Regions from separate parts of the Cryobacterium sp. W22_MBD10_FK3 genome, predicted to be linked through region 1. Evidence: predicted binding sites of a transcription regulator. Region 1 holds the regulator's gene; the other holds the start of a gene.

Evidence for each region. The regulator LexA, encoded in region 1, represses DNA repair genes until DNA is damaged. The targets are predictions, from matches to a motif close to TCGAACANNTGTTCGA.
Region 2: ACEN2M_RS03895 (DUF222 domain-containing protein) is a predicted target of LexA. The motif match lies at 6,751-6,766, and genes of this name have one in related genera.

The regions. Positions count from the first base shown of each region.
Region 1 is NZ_JBGQOH010000012.1:63,838-72,467, reverse strand. Features, by position in the region: gene ACEN2M_RS12440 (histidinol-phosphate transaminase) at 1-968, opposite strand, end outside; gene ACEN2M_RS12435 (LysM peptidoglycan-binding domain-containing protein) at 1,104-1,505, opposite strand; gene lexA (transcriptional repressor LexA) at 1,809-2,510, shown strand; gene metE (5-methyltetrahydropteroyltriglutamate--homocysteine S-methyltransferase) at 2,585-4,906, opposite strand; gene ACEN2M_RS12420 (methylenetetrahydrofolate reductase) at 4,906-5,979, opposite strand; gene hflX (GTPase HflX) at 6,259-7,803, opposite strand; gene ACEN2M_RS12410 (class I SAM-dependent methyltransferase) at 7,845-8,471, shown strand; gene dapF (diaminopimelate epimerase) at 8,511-8,630, opposite strand, start outside.
Region 2 is NZ_JBGQOH010000002.1:194,773-203,402, forward strand. Features, by position in the region: gene ACEN2M_RS03865 (MFS transporter) at 49-1,272, opposite strand; gene ACEN2M_RS03870 (GntR family transcriptional regulator) at 1,308-1,973, opposite strand; gene ACEN2M_RS03875 (SDR family NAD(P)-dependent oxidoreductase) at 2,160-3,005, shown strand; gene ACEN2M_RS03880 (hypothetical protein) at 3,088-3,918, opposite strand; gene ACEN2M_RS03885 (DUF72 domain-containing protein) at 4,161-4,898, shown strand; gene ACEN2M_RS03890 (FAD-binding oxidoreductase) at 5,105-6,496, shown strand; gene ACEN2M_RS03895 (DUF222 domain-containing protein) at 6,786-8,612, shown strand.

The sequences.
Region 1 (8,630 bases):
TCGGCCAGGAGGGCCTCGAAGGTGGCGTGCGGGTCGGCGACCCCGCCGAAGAGCACGAAGTTGCTGCCGCTCCGCAGCGGCCGGTAGCCCAGCCCGGTGAGCTCACGCACCAGACGGTCACGTTGCACCCGGATGTCGTCGACCATGGCGAGCATCTCCCCGGTGTGGGCGAGCGCAGCGACGGCGGCGGCCTGGGTGAGCGCGGACAGGTGGTACGGCAGACGCACCAGGCGCAGGGCATCAGTCACCGCCGGGTCGGCGGCCAGGTAGCCGAGCCGCACACCGGCGAACGCGAAGGCCTTGCTCATGGTGCGCGACACCAGCAGCCGCTCCCGGCCGGGCAGCAGAGTGAGGGCGCTCTCGGTGCCGTCGGGGGCGAACTCGGCGTAGGCCTCGTCGACGACGACGATGCCCGGGGTGGCGTCGTAGACGGCGGCGATGGTTTCCAGCGACAACGGCGTGCCGGTGGGGTTGTTCGGCGAGCAGAGGAAGACGATGTCTGGCGAGGTCTCCCGCACCCAGCGGGCGGCGGTCGCCGGGGTGAGTTCGTAGGCGGCGTCCCGGCCGCCCGGGATCCACCGGGTATCGGTGCCGGAGGCGAGGATCGAGTACATCGAGTAGGTTGGCGCGAAGCCGAGCAGGGAACGCCCCGGCCCGCCGAAGGCCTGCAGCACCTGCTGCAGCACCTCGTTGGAACCGTTGGCCGCCCAGATGTTGTCGCGGGTGAGGCCGTGACCGAGGTAGCCGGCGAGGTCGTCACGCAGTTGGGTGAACTCGCGGTCCGGGTACCGGTTGACGGTGAGGATGGCCGTGGCCAGCGCCGCCGCGATGTCGGCAGCGACAGCGGGCGGAATCGGGTGGGTGTTCTCGTTGACGTTCAGCGCCACCGGCACGTGCAACTGGGGGGCGCCGTAGGGGATGTGTCCGCGGAGGTTGTCACGCAGGGGCAGGTCGTCGAGGCTGGTCACCCGAACAAGCTTAGTTGCGCCGCGAGCCGCCCCGATCTGGGCCGAATCCCGGCTGCCGGCTCAGTAGCCGGCAGATCAGCAGTCGGCAGGTCAGTAGTCGGCAGGTCAGTAGTCGGCAGGTCAGTAGTCGGCAGGTCAGTAGTTGGCAGGGAGGGCGAGGCGCTGGCCGGGCTGCACTGCCTCGGACGGCAGCTGGTTGAGGTTGACGATGTCGGCGATCACGTCGCGCGGGTCCTGCGCGGGGGCGATCGACTCGGCCAGCTGCCACAGCGACTGGCCCGCCTCGATGGTGACGTATTCGAACGCGACGGCGCCGACACCGGCGGTGCCCTCCGCGGCGGCCATGCCGCCGTTGATGGCGATGCCGATGGCGCCAAGCACCAGGGGCACCGCGGCGAGGGTCGTGAACACGGCGCGCCCGCGGCGGGTCAGGCGCAGGTGCGTGGTCGGTGGGATGCCGGCGGTACCGGTGGAAGGGGTGCGGGTGGCCGTGGCGCGGGTGATCGAGCCGGGCTGCACTGCGTATGCTGCGCTCATGTCAAACCTCCTGGTAACGCATCTGGCCCTCGGCCGGGAGGGCCAGATGCGAATCTATGTTCCGAATATATCTTCGAGTGTTCGAACAATCAACCCTGTTTCCGGATATTATGGAGAGATATTCCGCAACACACTCGAATGCGTGTCTACGAATCGCTGCTCAGTGGCTACAGTTTCGATCGGGTAGCTGTACTCAAACAGACACCTCCGACATTGCCGCCGGCGGGCTTCCCGCAGCCGGCCAGTGACACCTTCAACCAGCACCAGCACCAGCCCCGACCGACTAACCAGAGGAGCGACAACGTGGCACAACAGAGCACACCTCGGGACAAGGGCGGCACGCGACGCCGCAAGAGCCTGAGCGACAAACAGCGCGCGGTGATGGACGTCATCCAGCGTTCGGTCCGCGACCGCGGCTACCCGCCGAGCATGCGCGAGATCGGTGATGCCGTCGGCCTGTCCTCACTGTCGAGCGTGACCCACCAGCTGCACCAGCTCGAGCTGAGCGGTTACCTGCGTCGTGACCCGCACCGCCCCCGCGCGCTCGAGGTGCTCATCGAGCTGCCCCAGTCCGGTGACGACGTCACCCCCGGCGCCGCAGACGACTACCAGTCCGGCATTCAGGTGGGTGACGCGGCGATGGTGCCGCTCGTCGGCCGTATCGCCGCCGGTATCCCGATCATGGCCGACCAGCAGATCGATGAGATCTTCCCGCTCCCCCGCCAGCTGGTGGGCAAGGGCGAGCTGTTCATGCTCAAGGTGGTCGGTGAGTCGATGATCGACGCCGCCATCTGCGACGGCGACTGGGTGGTCATCCGTCAGCAGAAGACAGCTGAAAACGGCGAGATCGTGGCAGCGATGCTCGACGGTGAAGCCACGGTCAAGGTGCTGCGGCAGCGCGACGGCCACACCTGGCTGCTCCCCCGCAACACCAACTTCGAGCCGATTCTGGGCGACTACGCCGAGGTCCTCGGCAAGGTCGTCGCGGTGCTGCGCTCGGTCTGATCCCCGCCCGGTTCCACACACGGAACAGGCCCGGTCCCCCAAGGGACCGGGCCTGTTCTGCGTCAGCTGTCGGTTCAGACCAGTGCGGCCCGAACGGCGCGGGTGGCGTCTACGATGTTGCGCAGCGAGTCGACGGTCTCGGCATAACCACGGGTTTTGAGGCCGCAGTCCGGGTTCACCCAGATCTGGCGGGCCGGGATGGATTCGAGTGCCCGCTCGAGCAGCTCGGTGACCTCGGCGACACCGGGCACGCGCGGTGAGTGGATGTCGTAGACGCCCGGCCCGATGCCGTGGTCGAACCCGCTGGTCTGCAGGTCGGCGACGACCTCCATCTTCGACCTGGCGGCCTCGATGCTGGTCACGTCGGCGTCGAGGTTGCGGATGGCGTCGATCACCACCCCGAATTCGGAGTAGCAGAGGTGGGTGTGGATCTGCGTCTGGTCCGCGACGCCCGCCGTGGCGAGCCTGAACGAGCCGACCGACCAGTCGAGGTAGTCGGCGTGGTCCTTCTTCTTCAGCGGCAGCAGTTCCCGCAGCGCGGGCTCGTCGACCTGCACGACCTGGATGCCTGCGGCTTCCAGGTCGCCGATCTCATCGCGGAGGGCGAGCGCCACCTGGCGGGCGGTCTCCCCCAGCGGCTGGTCGTCACGCACGAACGACCAGGCCAGGATGGTGACCGGCCCGGTGAGCATGCCCTTGACCGGCTTCTCGGTCAGGCTCTGGGTGTAGCTGGACCATTCCACGGTGATGGGCGCCGGCCTGGACACGTCGCCCCAGAGGATGGACGGTCGGGTACACCGGCTGCCGTAGGACTGCACCCAACCGTTTTCGGTCACCGTGAAGCCGTCGAGGTTCTCGGCGAAATACTGCACCATGTCGTTGCGCTCGGGTTCGCCATGCACGAGCACGTCGAGGCCGAGGTCTTCCTGCAGTTGCACGACCCGGCCGATCTCGGCGCGCATCAGCTCCCGATAGTCGGCCGGCGCGAGGTCACCGGAGACCAGGCGGGCTCGGGCGCGGCGGATCTCAGTGGTCTGCGGGAACGAACCGATGGTCGTGGTCGGCAGCGGCGGCAGGTCGAGCACGGCTTCCTGGGCGGCGACCCGGCTCTCGTAGTCCCCCCGGCTGAAGTCGGCCGGGGTGAGCGTGTTGAGCCGGGCGCGCACGGCGCCATCACGCACGCCGGGCGACACGCGACGTTGGGCCAGTGCCGCGGTGGCCGCGTCAAGGTCGGCCTGGATGGCTGCCTGACCGTGGGAGAGGCCGCGGGCGAGGGTGGCGACCTGGCCGATCTTCTGGTCGGCGAAGGCCAGCCAGCTGGTGAGGTCGGCTCCCAGCTTGGTCTCGTCGGTGACGTCGTGCGGCAGGTGCAGCAGCGAGGTGGAGGTGGAAACCGCGACGTTCTCGCTCAGCCTGCTCAGCTGGCCGACCGTGTCGAATGCCGCCGCGAGGTCGCCGCGCCAGATGTTGTGGCCGTCGATGACGCCGGCCACCAGAGTCGTGTCCTCCAGCCCGGGGATGCCGGCCGGCACCGTGCCGCGCACCAGGTCCAGGCCGATCGCCTCGACCGGGGTGTTGGCCAGCACCGGGAGGGCGTCGTCGAGGCTGCCGTAGGGGGCCGCAACGAACAGTCCCGGTCGGGTGTCGAGCCCGCCGAGGGTGTCGTAGGCCTGGGCCAGGGCGGCCAGGGCGCGGTCCCGCGGGATGTCGATGCTCTCGCTCACGAGACCCGGTTCGTCCAGCTGCACCCACTCCGCGCCGGCCGCGGCGAGGCGTTCGATCAGGGCCGCGTAGACCGGCAGCAGGTCGTCGAGGCGGTCCAGGGGGTGGAAGCCGGCCGGGGCCGCTTCGCTCGGCTTGGCCAGCAGCAGGAAGGTGACCGGGCCGACAATGACCGGCCGGGTGAGGAAGCCGGCGGCGACGGCTTCCTCGAACTCCCGCACGATGCGGTCGCTGGCCAGGTGGAACCTGGTCTCCGGGCCGATTTCGGGCACCAGGTAGTGGTAGTTGGAGTCGAACCACTTGGTCATCTCGAGGGGCAGGTTCTCGCCGGCGCCGCGCGCCAGGGTGAAGTAGCCGGCGAGGTCGAGGTGGCCGTCGGCGTCGACGAGGCCGGCGAAGCGGGCCGGGATGGCGCCCACGGTCACCGCGGCATCCAGCACCTGGTCGTAGAACGAGAAGCTTTCGGGGATTGACGAGTCGGAGCGGCCGAGGCCCAGGCCCACGAGGCGCTCCCGGGTGGTGCTGCGCAGGGCGGCAGCGATGGTCTCGAGCTCGGCGGCGTCGATGCGGCCGGCCCAGAAGGCTTCGACGGCCTTCTTCAGCTCGCGGCGCCGGCCGATCCGGGGGTAGCCGAGGATCGTTCCGGTGGGGAAGGCGGGGACGGTGGTGGTCATCAGTTGTAGTCCTTCGTGGAGTAGATACCGGCAGGGGTGCTGGTGGGGCTGGTCGAGGGAGGGGTCGCGGAGCGGGTAGACGGCGGGATGCGGGCGGAGACGACGGGTTGTGCCGGTGCGAGCGCGCCGGCCCGGTCGAGCACCGCGAGCACGGTTTCGTGCTGGTTGAAGGCGTAGAGGTGCAGGCCGGGAGCCCCGCCGGCGATGAGTTTCTTGGCCAGGGTGGTGGCGTGCTCGATTCCGATCTCGCGCTGGCCCTCCGGGGTGGGTTCCACCTCGAGCTGAATGGAGAGCTCGGCGGGCAGCTCCTCGCCGGAGAGCTCGAGGATGCGCCGGAGCCGGCCGGGGCTGGTCACGGGCATGATGCCGGGCAGGATCGGGAATTCGACCCCGGCCTCCCTGGCCCGCTCGATGAAGCTGAGGTAGTGGTCGGCATGGAAGAACAGCTGGGTGATGGCCAGGTTGGCACCCGCGGCCTGTTTGGCCAGCAGCGTGTCGATGTCCTGCGCGGTGGAGCGGGAGCGCGGGTGACCGTTCGGGAAGGCGGCCACGGCGATACGCACGTGCTCACGCTCGGTCTTCACCGCCCGCGCCCGCGGCAGGCCCGGGATGGGGGTCTCCTGGTACGGCACCCGCTCGGCCTGCACCCGGTGGATCAGCTGCACCAGCTCGCCGGCGCTGTGCAGGTCGCCGAGGAAGGCGTCGTTCTCGGTCAGGCCCTCCGGCGGGTCGCCGCGGAGGGCGAGGAAGCTGCGCACGCCGGCGTCGAGGAACTCGCGGATCAGGCTGCTCGCCTCGGCGTGCGACGAGCCGACGCAGGTGAGGTGTGCCATCGGGTCCACCCGGGTGGTCCGGCGGATGTAGCGCAGCACGTCTAGGGACGAGACGCGTGACGAGCCGCTGGCACCATAGGTGACCGAGATGAAGTCGGGTCCGGCCGCGGCGAGGGCGTCGATGGTGGTGTGCAGCGCCGTGGCGGCGGCATCAGTTTTGGGCGGGTACAGCTCGAAGGAGAACGGGGTGTTCTCTGGACAGGCCGGGTCCGTCGGCGCTGTGTCTGGGCTCGCGGTCATGGTTCCTCATTCGGCATGGTGGGTTCACTTCGAAGGCCTGGCGGCCGCGGACCGCCAGGGAAACCAGGCGGCTGCTCGCGGGCGGGTGCCGGGCTCGGCTGTCGCTCCATGCCGGGCAGAATAGCCTGCCGACAACGAATGAGATGACTCTAACAACGCGGATTCCTCGCGCGCTTCTGCATGGCCGATTGTTACGTTCCTCGGCCCGCCGCCTTAATGACCGCAGGCGACCCCTGCTCCTGAATCAGGATGCGGGGGCCGCCTTCGCGGGGTTCGGTGTCAGCCGGCGATGGCCGGGGCGACGACGAACGGGGTGAACTGCGCCTCGATGCCGGGCGACACGAGGGCCGTGACCTGGGTGCCGGTCTCGGAGTAGTCCAGCGCCAGAACCTTGCCCTGCTCGTGCAAGATCGGGATGAGGTCACCGCGGTCGTAGGGAATCAACAGGTCCAAACGGATTTCCGGACGGGGCAGCATGGTTTCGAGAATCTGCAGCACCTCGTCGATGCCCTCGCCGTTGCGTGCCGATACGAAGATCGCCTTGGGCGCGAGGCCCCGCAGCACCAGACGGTCGTCGTCGCTGACCAGGTCGCTCTTGTTGAACACGACCAGCTCGGGGATGTCGCTGGCCCCGACCTCGCCGATGACCTCGCGCACCGTCGCCAGCTGGCTGGCCGGGTCGGGGTGGGACGCGTCGACGACGTGGATGATGACGTCGGAGTCGGCGACCTCCTCGAGGGTGGAGCGGAACGCCTCGACCAACTGGTGGGGCAGGTTGCGCACGAAACCGACAGTGTCGGTGAAGGTGTACAGCCGGCCGTCGGCCGTCGTGGACTTGCGCACGGTGGCGTCGAGGGTGGCGAAGAGAGAGTTCTCCACCAGCACGCCGGCCTTGGTGATGCGGTTGAGCAGGCTGGACTTGCCGGCGTTGGTGTAGCCGACAATCGCCACACTCGGCACGGCATTGCGCTTGCGGTTGGCGCGCTTGGCCTCGCGGGCCGGCTTCATCTCAAGCATCTGCTTGCGCAGGCGCGACATCCGGGTGTGGATGCGGCGGCGGTCCAGTTCGATCTTCGTCTCACCGGGTCCGCGCGAACCCATGCCGGCTCCGGTGCCACCGACCTGGCCACCGGCCTGGCGGGACATCGAGTCACCCCAGCCTCGGAGGCGGGGAAGCAGGTAGGCCAGCTGGGCGAGTTCGACCTGCGCCTTGCCCTCCCGGCTCTTGGCGTGCTGGCTGAAGATGTCCAGGATCACGGCGGTGCGGTCGATGACCTTCACCTTGACCACGTCTTCGAGGGCACGGCGCTGGCTGGGCGCGAGTTCGGAGTCGGCGATCACCGTGTCGGCGCCGAGCGCCGCCACGATGGACGCGAGTTCGAGGGCCTTGCCCTTGCCGAGGTAGGTGCTGGGGTCAGGGGTGGCGCGGCGCTGCAGCAGGCCGTCGAGCACGGTGGCTCCGGCGGTTTCGGCCAGGGCGGCGAGCTCCCGCATGGAGTTCTCGGCGTCGAGCAGGCTGCGGGCGGAGTAGACGCCGATCAGCACCACGTTTTCGAGGCGCAGCTGGCGGTATTCAACCTCGGTGACGTCCTGAAGCTCGGTGGAGAGGCCGCCGACCCGGCGGAGGGCGTTGCGGTCTTCACGCTCGGTCTGTTCGCCGTCGTGGTCGTTACCGTCGAAACCGCCGCCGGCCGGGCGGGCCTGCAGTGCCTGGGCGGATCCGCTCGCGAACAACGAGTAGCCGGACGACCGGCTCTCGGCACTGGCCAGCACGCGCGCAACTACATCGTCATCGCCATCGTGTGGAGCGTTTATATCAGTCATTGCTTTAACTCTAGTTCCTCTTCTTTCGATAAGTTCGTTGTATGGCTTCCGAACACTATTTCTCGTCAGCTCCGGGCAGCGACCTGAAATTGCGGCAGATCACCGTAAAAATCGCCGGCCAGATCCGCGAGGTCACCACCGCTAACGCGATCTTCTCCCCCGAACACATCGACACCGGCACCAAGGTGCTCATGCGTGAGGCGCCCCTGCCCTCCGGCGGCGGCGATGTTCTCGACCTCGGCTGCGGCTGGGGACCGATCAGCCTGCACCTGGCGCTGGCCGACCCGTCCGCCACCGTCTGGGCCGTCGACGTCAACGAGCGAGCCCTCGAACTGGTGCGGATGAACGCCACCAAGTTGGGGCTCACCAACATCAACGCCGTCCTCCCGGCGGATGTTCCCGACACGCTGACTTTTGCGGGCATCTGGTCGAACCCGCCCATTCGGGTGGGCAAGTCCGAGCTGCACTCGATGCTCGAGCGCTGGCTGCCGCGTCTGGCGCCGGGTACGGATGCCTGGCTCGTCGTGCAGCGCAACCTCGGCTCCGATTCGTTGCACCGCTGGCTCGCCGAGGAGTTCCCCGGCGCCGGCCAGCCCGGCGCTCTCGAGGTCTCCCGCTACGCCACCGACAAGGGCTTCCGCATCCTGCAGGCGCACAAACCCGCCTGACCAGTCACAGCATCCGGCCCGAGCAACGCAGGGGTGCGATCAGGCGAGTTTGAGGGTTCCGTCGAAGACGAGGTCCGCCGGGCCGGAGAGGGAGACGTGTTCGCCGTCTTCGGTGGGGAACATCCGCACGCCGAGAACGCCGCCGGGCACCTCCACCCG
Region 2 (8,630 bases), on a different contig from region 1:
CGATTGGCGCAGAGCCGGTCAGAGCCGGTCAGACCTGGTGCGACCCCGTCAGGCGCGGCGGAGGCCCACCGCGGTCAGCGCCAGGCAGCCGGCGCAGGCCGCGGCCAGCAGCGAGAGCATCAGCGGGTAGCTCGCGAACGCGGTGAGACTGGCGAAGGCCACGGGGAGCAGGAAGCCCACGTAGGTGAGGCTGTAGTAGACGCCCGTGATGCCGGCGAGGTCGGTGGCTGTGGAGATGCGCTGGATCTCGACGAGCCCGGCGACCACCGTGATGCCGTAGGCGGCGCCGAGCAGGATGCCTGTGACCAGGGCGAGAACCGGCGAGAGGGTGACGGCGGTGGCCACGGCGGAGAGCACGCCCACCAGCATCAGGCCCATGCCCACCACGAGCGCCCGTCCCCGGGTTATCGAGTTGAGCCTGGATACCTGCGGCTGCACCAGGGCTCCGGTGCCCAGGGTGACCACGGTCAGGAGGGTGGCGAAGGCCAGGTTGAGCTCCCCGAGCTGCGACTCCACGAGCTTGGGCATCATGGCGTAGGCGATTCCCGCAGCGCCGAACACCCAGGGGGCGGTGGGCAGCACCACGCGCAGGAACCGGCGGTGTCCGGCCAGCGGCACCTGCAGGTCGACCCAGAGCGAGCCGTGTGCGCGGCTCTGCGGCACGGTCTCCGGTGCCCGCAGCAGCTGGGGCAGGATCACGAGGCTCAGGACTATGTGCACGGCGTAGGGGAGCAGGGTGGGCATCGGGCCCCACTGGGCCAGCACGCCGGACACTCCGGCGCCCAGGCCGAAACCGAGGGTGAGGGTGAGGGCCGGTCGGCGGGCGCCGGCGGTAGGCCGGGCGATCAGGTCGTACGGGGCGCTGGAGAGCTCCTTGATCCAGGCGGTGCCGACGGCCATCGCCACGCCGACGCTGAGTCCGGCGAGGAACCGGCCCAGGCAGATGACGACCTCGCTGGTGAACCCGAGCCCGAGCAGGACGCTCGCCGTGATGCCGACGAGGACACCCGCCACCACGAGGGGCTTCCGACCGTAGCGGTCCGAGAGAGCCCCTGCCAGCAGCAGGCCGGGGATCAGGCCAACGACGTAGAAGCCGAGGAAGAGGTCGGCGGTCACCGTGGAGTAGTGGCCGAGGGTCTCGTACATGTGCAGCAACGGGGTGAAGTGGTTTCCGCCCCAGGCCATGACGAACAGGGCGGGTGCGGCGAGCTGCCACGGGGGAGTGGCGCGGGGGGTGCGACGGGGAGTGCGACGGGTGGGACGGCTGGTCATGGGGCTTTCCGGTTGATGCGGGTGCGGTCAGGGGGTCAGAGCAGGCGGGCCAGGCGGTGGCCGGACTCCACGTGGGCCCGCAGCGCCACGTCGTACGCGGCGGTGTCGCCCACCCGCAGGTGGTCGGCCAGGAGCCGGTGCTCGATGATCAGCCTGTCGATGCTTTCGGGGTCGCGGGCGGCCACCCTGTGCACGAGGCGCTCGAGCCGGGGGCCGAGGCGGGCGTAGATGTCGTCGATGACACTGTTGTGGGTCCCATCGACGATCCGGGCGTGAAAGCGGTGGTCGGCACGGGCGTAGGCCAGCAGGTCCCCTGCGGCAGCGGCATCCGTCTGCGCCTGAATGAGGGCTCGCAGTTCGGCGTCGACGGCGTCGATCTGGGCGGGGCGCTCGCCGAGGAGTTGCACGGCCTTGGTCTCGAGCAGGATGCGCACCTGCAGCAGCTCGGCGGTTTCGATGTCGTCGACCGCGGTGACGATGGCGCCCTTCTTGGGGAAGAGTCTGAGCAACCCGGCCGACTCCAGCGAGAGGAAGGCCTCCCGCACCGGTGTGCGGCTGAGCCCGAGGGTGGCGGCAACGTCGCCCTCGGTGATGAGGGCACTTGCGGCGAGTGCGCCGGAGATGATGGCGTCGGCGACGTGGGTGTACGCGCGGTCGACCGCGGAGTGGCCTGCGTTGCGTGAGCCTGAGGATGACTGCATGACCCCAGCGTAGCGAGAAAACGGCTTGATAAATGCATCAATAACCTCAACAGTGCTCGCCGGGTGGGCGTTCCGGGGGTCAAGCGCCCCGCGCAGTAGAGTGCAGGGATCGTGAGTCGAAGGTGCCTCACCCCAAAATCTGCCGGCCGACGCGTGTCAAACCCGGCCTGAATGGAAGAGCATCTGATGAGCGAACGAACCATTGTGATCACCGGCGCCAGCGACGGAATCGGCGCGGCGGCCGCGCGAGCGCTGGTCGCGTCCGGTGACCGCGTGGTGATTGTGGGGCGCTCGCCGCAGAAGACCGCGAGCATTGCCGCCGAGCTGAAGGCCGATCATTTCGTTGCCGATTTCAGCCGGCTCGCCGAGGTGCGCACCCTGGCGGCCGCACTGCTGCAGCGCTACCCGCGGATCGATGTGCTGGCCAACAATGCCGGCGGCATCATGGGCAATCGGGTGGTCACCGAGGACGGTCACGAACTGACGTTCCAGGTGAACCACCTGGCACCGTTCCTGTTGACCACCCTGCTGATGGACCGCCTCATCTCGAGCCGGGCAGCGGTGATCAACACCTCGAGCACGGCCAACCGGTTCGGCCGCATCGACCTGGACGACCTTGAGAACGACAAGAAGTACTCGCCCAACAACGCCTACGGAGACGCCAAGCTGGCGAACATCCTCTTCACCCGCGAACTGCACCGGAGGTACGGCGCGCGCGGAATCGTCACCGCGGCTTTCCACCCTGGTGTCGTCGCCACGGGTTTTTCCGCCGACTCCACCAGCATCATGCGGCTGGTCTACCACACCGCGCTCAAGCGCATGCTCATCACGCCCGAGAAGGGCGCAGACACCCTGGTCTGGCTGGCCAGCACGGCCGCGGGGGTCGACTGGCAGTCCGGCGAGTACTACGAGAAGCGGCGGGTGCACGCCACGAACCGCCAGGCTGCGGATGCCGGCCTCGCGACAGCGCTCTGGGAACGCAGCATCGACATGGTCGCCACCGATCTGCTCCCGCAGGGCGGCCTCGCCTAACCCACCAACTGTTCCCCGTGCGGACAACTGCACCCGGCGCACCGGGTGCACAAGTCCGCAGCGGTAACAGTTGCGCCCGGCGTCAGGCGATCTTGGTGAGGGCGGTGAACGACATGGTGGCGGACTGGCCGTTCTGGCAGGTCTGGTAGAGCAGGTCGTAGCCGCGAGGAAGGTCGGCGGTGCTGTTCCGACTGGAGTTGAGCATGGCCACGATGCCGTCCACTCGGTAGGTGCCTGCGTGCACGCCGGTGAGGGTGATCACGGTGCCGGCGTCGTCGGGGAAGTCCTTGCCGCCGCACGACCAGTGCTCGGCGATGGTGGGCACGTTCTGGTAGTGCGCGGTCACATCCACCGACCCGATGCACTGGTCGAGCTCGGGGGTCCAGCCCGTGGCGTGCACCGTGTTGGTGTACCGGTCGCGCAGGATCCGGTCCTGTTCGGTCTGCCACTCGGCCATGGCCGCGGTCACGGCTGCAACCGGAGCGGCGAGGTCCGCGGCGACGCCCTCGACGCCGCTGGAGGAACCGAAATCGAACGCGGAGAGGGTGCGGGCGTTCTCGCGCACGCCGGCTCCCAACTCGAAGAGAGCGGTTGACGCCGTCGAGGATTCGGCGGTGACCTGGGCTGCCGTGAGCTCCTGGGCGGCCGGGGTCAGTCGTGTGGTCGCCGCTTCGATGGCGTCGGCCAGCGCCAGGCGCGGCTCCTCGGTGAGAACCTTCCCCTCGCTTGCGGCCAGGGTGGAAACGGCGTCGTCGAGGGCGGTCTCGCCCGCGGTCACGAGCTGCACGGCCGCGGCCTGATCGGTCTGGAAGCGGGCGGCCGCGGCATCGAATTCGGCCTGCGCCGCCGCGAGGGATACCGCCCGCACGATGAGAACGGCGGCCAGCACCAGCACGAGCAGGGCTGCGGTCACGAGGATCCTGGTGCGTCGGCCGGCCGGCCACCACGCCGGCGCGCGGCGTGGACGGGTCGAGAGTCGCGCATCCGCTGACATGAACGTGCCCCCCGGTCTCGGTTCAACGCCGACCTGCCGCCGACGCTTGGGTGAAATCCTACCGACAGGGTGTTTCCGGCACGCTACGGCCGGGACCGGCACGGCTTTTCGCACGGCGTTTCGTACAGCGGATGCGCGGTTTCCGCGCCAGTATGCAGTCGATGAGCACTCCGTTGATTCACATCGGCACCTCGGGCTGGAGCTACGACCATTGGGAGAACGTGCTCTATCCCGCCGGCCTGCCCGCGGCGAACCGGCTGGCCTACTACGTCGGCAACTTCGATTCGGTCGAACTCAACGCCAGCTTCTATCGCTGGCCTCGCACGGCCGTCTTCGCGGGCTGGCGGCGACGGCTGCCGGCCGGCTTCCTGATGTCGGTGAAGGCGCCGCGTGGCCTGACCCATGCCAAGAAGCTCTACGCGCCGGAGGTGTGGGCCGACCGGATCGGTGAGGGCTGGCACGAGTTGGGGGAGAAGCGCGGCGTGTTGCTCGTGCAGCTGGGCCCCGGTCAGGTGCGTGACGACGCCCGCCTGGACTATTTTCTCGGCTCGCTCCCGCCGTGGATCCGGGTGGCGGTGGAGCTGCGGCACGAGAGCTGGCTCGACGACGCGGTCTTCGCCCTGCTGGAGCGGCACGGAGCCGCGTACTGCGTGATGAGCGGGGCAGGTCTGCCCTGTGTGCTGCGGGCCACCGCCCCGTTCGTCTATCTCAGACTGCACGGTCCGGACGCGGACTCCCTCTACGCAGGGTCGTATTCCGACGCCGACCTGCGGTGGTGGGCAAGCCGCATCCGTGAGTGGCGAGCCGGGGGACGTGAGGTGTTCGCCTACTTCAACAACGACGGCGGCGGCAATGCCGTGCGGAACGCCTGGGCCCTGCGAGCCGAGCTGGGAGTGTGACCAATGCCCGCACAAGGCCCCTAGCGGAAAGGACCCGGGGTGAGATATGTGAACCGGTACCTGGGCTCAGCAATGCGGAGTCGAGGGTGCCAAAGGGCAGGTCATCGTGAAATCACGAGCTTAGAATTGTGGCCCCGGGCGCGGTCTGGCAAGTGAGCGCGCCGATGAGGCACCCACGCGTGGGTGCGTATTCAGCAGAGGTATTCATGACCATGACCGATGTCGCCTTCTCCACAGTTGTCACCGAACTCTCCGCCGTGCTCTCCACGGCGCAGATCGTGACGGGGCCCCGCACCGAAGGCAACCGCCGGGACCAGTCCGAGGGCACCGTGAGCGGCGAGCCGCTGGCCGTGGTCTTTCCGGCCAGCACCGAAGAGGTAGCCGCCGTCGTCACGATCGCCGCTGCCCACCGCATCCCGATCGTGCCGCAGGGGGCCAGGACCGGGTTGGCCGGCGGGGCGAACGCCATCGAGGGCGCCATCGTGCTGAGCACCACCCGGCTCAAGAAGATCCTTGTGGTCGATGCCGCGAACCAGACCGCCACGGTGCAGGCCGGTGTGCGCACCATCGCGCTGGCCAGGGCTGCCGAGGCCGTTGACCTGTTCTACCCGCCGGACCCCGGCTCGTGGCGCGCCTCCACCATCGGCGGCAATGTTGCCACCAACGCCGGCGGAATGCTCTGTGTGAAGTACGGCGTCACCGGCAACTTCGTGCGCCAGCTCACGGTGGTACTCGCGGACGGGTCGATCGTGCACACCGGACAACGCACCATCAAGGGCGTGGCCGGCTACAACCTCACCGCGCTGCTGGTGGGCTCAGAAGGAACCCTGGGCATCATCACCGAGATCACCGTTGGCCTGCTGCCCAAACCCGGCAGCGCCTCCGGTGTGGCGGCGACGTTCACCAATGTCGAGGATGCCCTGACCGCCGCCAATCTGATCGTCGCCGGTGCGCGGCGGCCGAGTGTCGTCGAGTTTCTCGACGGTGCCTGCATCGCGGCCATCAACGCGTTCGATCCGGCCTCGACCCTGCCAGCGGGGGCCGGTGCCCTGCTCCTCGTGCAGTCGGACCAGATCGGCCAGGCCCACGACGACGTCGAGGCGTACGCCGAGCTGCTGCGGGCCGCCGGAGCCGACGAGGTCACGATGGCGCACGACGCCGAGTCCCTCGAGCGGCTGATGAGCGCACGACGGCTGCTGCACCCGGCCGTGCAGGCCGTGCGGGGCGGATGCCTGAACGAAGACATCACCGTGCCACGCTCCCAGCTGCCCGCGCTGTTGCGCGGCCTGGCGGAGATCTCCCGGGAGCTTGACGTGCCGATCAGCACCGGTGGGCATATCGGCGACGGCAACCTGCACCCGGTGATCGGCTACAACCCCGAGGTGCCCGCCGAGATCGATGCCGCCCACGCGGCCTTCGCCAGGGTGATCGACCTGGCCATCTCGCTCGACGGCTCCGCCTCGGGGGAGCACGGGATCGGCGTGCTCAAGCGAGCGCACCTGGACGACGAGCTCGGCCCCGTTCTGCGTGACCTGCAGCTGAGGGTGAAGTCGGCCTTCGATCCCCACTCGATCCTGAACCCCGGTAAAAAGCTCTAGGAGCGGCGGTCGGGGCACTGGTCGGTGGGCGTTGGTTGTTGGTCGGTGATCGGTGATCGGTGGTCGGTGGTCGTGGTGCTGGTCGAGCTCGTCGACGCCGTGCTGTCCTGTCGAAGTTGACCCCGCAACCCACCCTCGTCGCGCACCCGCTCCGTTGGTCGAGCTTGTCGAGACCCCGCTGAGCTGTCGAACTTGACCCCGCTGATCAAGGCGAAAAAAGTTACGAATTAGCCTGTGGAAAACTTGACCTATTCTCACACTTTTGTTCGATGCGTGAGAGAATGGGGGTATGGACGACGAGCTGGTACCAGGCTCCACCGCACCGACGGGAACTCCTCCCGCCGGGGCGAATCTCCATGACTGGAACACCGGCCTCGCCGGTCCGGAGGCGGAGGTGCTCGATGAGCTGACCGCTTCCCCGTCGGATGCCGCCAGTCTCGGCGGCACCACCGACACCGCGGGCTCGCCGCCCAGTGGTCCCGCCCTGGGTAAGCCGCGGCCGCCGTGGCGGGAGCCGTCGGAGTTGCCGGCCGTGCAGCGGGCGCATACCGGGCCGTTCGGCGAGAAGCTGAAGGTGCTCGATGACGCAGCGGCAACGGTGCAGGCGGTAATGGCGTCGATCGATGTGAACGGGCTCAGCGACGCCGAGGTGGTCGCGTTGACGCAGATGGTGGAGCGGGCCGGCCGGCCGGTGGACGCGGCCCGGGTGAGCACCGCGACCGTGGTCGGCTATCGGTCTCGGCGGATGCTGGGCCGGGAGTCCATGGCCTGGCGGATGGGCGCCCCGCACCAGAACGTGTTGCTGACCCGGCTGACCCTGGCGTCGGTGCCGGAGATGAAACGACGGATGGCGTTGGGCGAGAAAGTGACGCCCCGGGTGCTGGGCGGCGCCGTGTTCGAGCCGGTGTTCCCGGTGGTCGCGGCCGCGTTGCGCTCCGGGGAGCTGGGCATCGACGCGGCGGAGACCATCGTCGCCGGCCTGACCGACTACACGGCAACCGGCCGCCTCGACGCCGACGCGGAACAGGTTCAGAAAGCTGAACGCGACCTCGTGGAACAGGCCACCGGATCCGTCTACGGCCGCACACCCGCTCCCGGCGAGACTGTCCCCACGGACGCCGATGCCGACACCGGCACTGATGCCGACGCTGACGCTGATGGTGATCGCGGGCCGGCCGGCGGGTTCACCGGGCCGATTGGCCGCCTGGGTGAATCGGACGGGTTCACCTATCCGGCCGATGAGATCCGCAAACTGGCGGTGCGTTGGCAGGCCGTGCTCAACCCGGACGGACTCGCGCCAAACACGCCCACCGTCGAAGCGAAATCCACGTTCTCGTTCGGCCCCTACAAAGACGGCCTGCACCCCTTGCGCGGCGGGGTGACCCCGGAGCTCAAAGGGGTGATGCAGAACCTGTTCAACACGTTCCAGTCCGCCCGGTCCGCGCCCTCGTTCCCGTCCGCGGACGAGCAGCGGCGCATCGAAGCCGGCGAGCTGGTGCCCGGCGAGTTGATCGACGAGCGCACCGGCGGTGAGAAGCGCGCCGACATACTCCGCGGCATCCTCGTGCAGGTCGCCCAAGACCCCCGCACCCCGACCATGGGCGGCATGCCACCGACGGTGATGGTGCACGTGAACGCCACCGACCTGCTCAACCAGGCCGGGGTGGGCTGGATCGATGGCATCGACGAACCGATCTCGATGACCACGATCACCCAGCTGATCGACAACGGGGGCATGCAGCCGCTGTTCTTCGGCACCAACGGCGCCGTCCTCGGTTTGGGCTCGAAGGAACGCTGTTTCACCCCGCGGCAACGCAAAGCGATCACAGCCCGGGACGGCGGTTGCATCATCCCGGGCTGTGACTGCCCACCGCAATGGACCGAAGTGCACCACGTCACACCCTGGCAGCTGGGCGGGGACACCCATGTGAACAACGGGGTGCTGCTGTGTTGGTATCACCACCACACCATCACCAGCGGGGGCGGCTGGAAGATCCGCATGGTCGCCGGGATACCGCAGGTGAAAGCACCACACTGGATCGACCCGACCGGCGCTTGGCGGCCACCGAACCAACACCGGGCCCACGACCCCCGCACCCGAAGAACCGACGAGTAGCAGCGGGGTGCACTCATG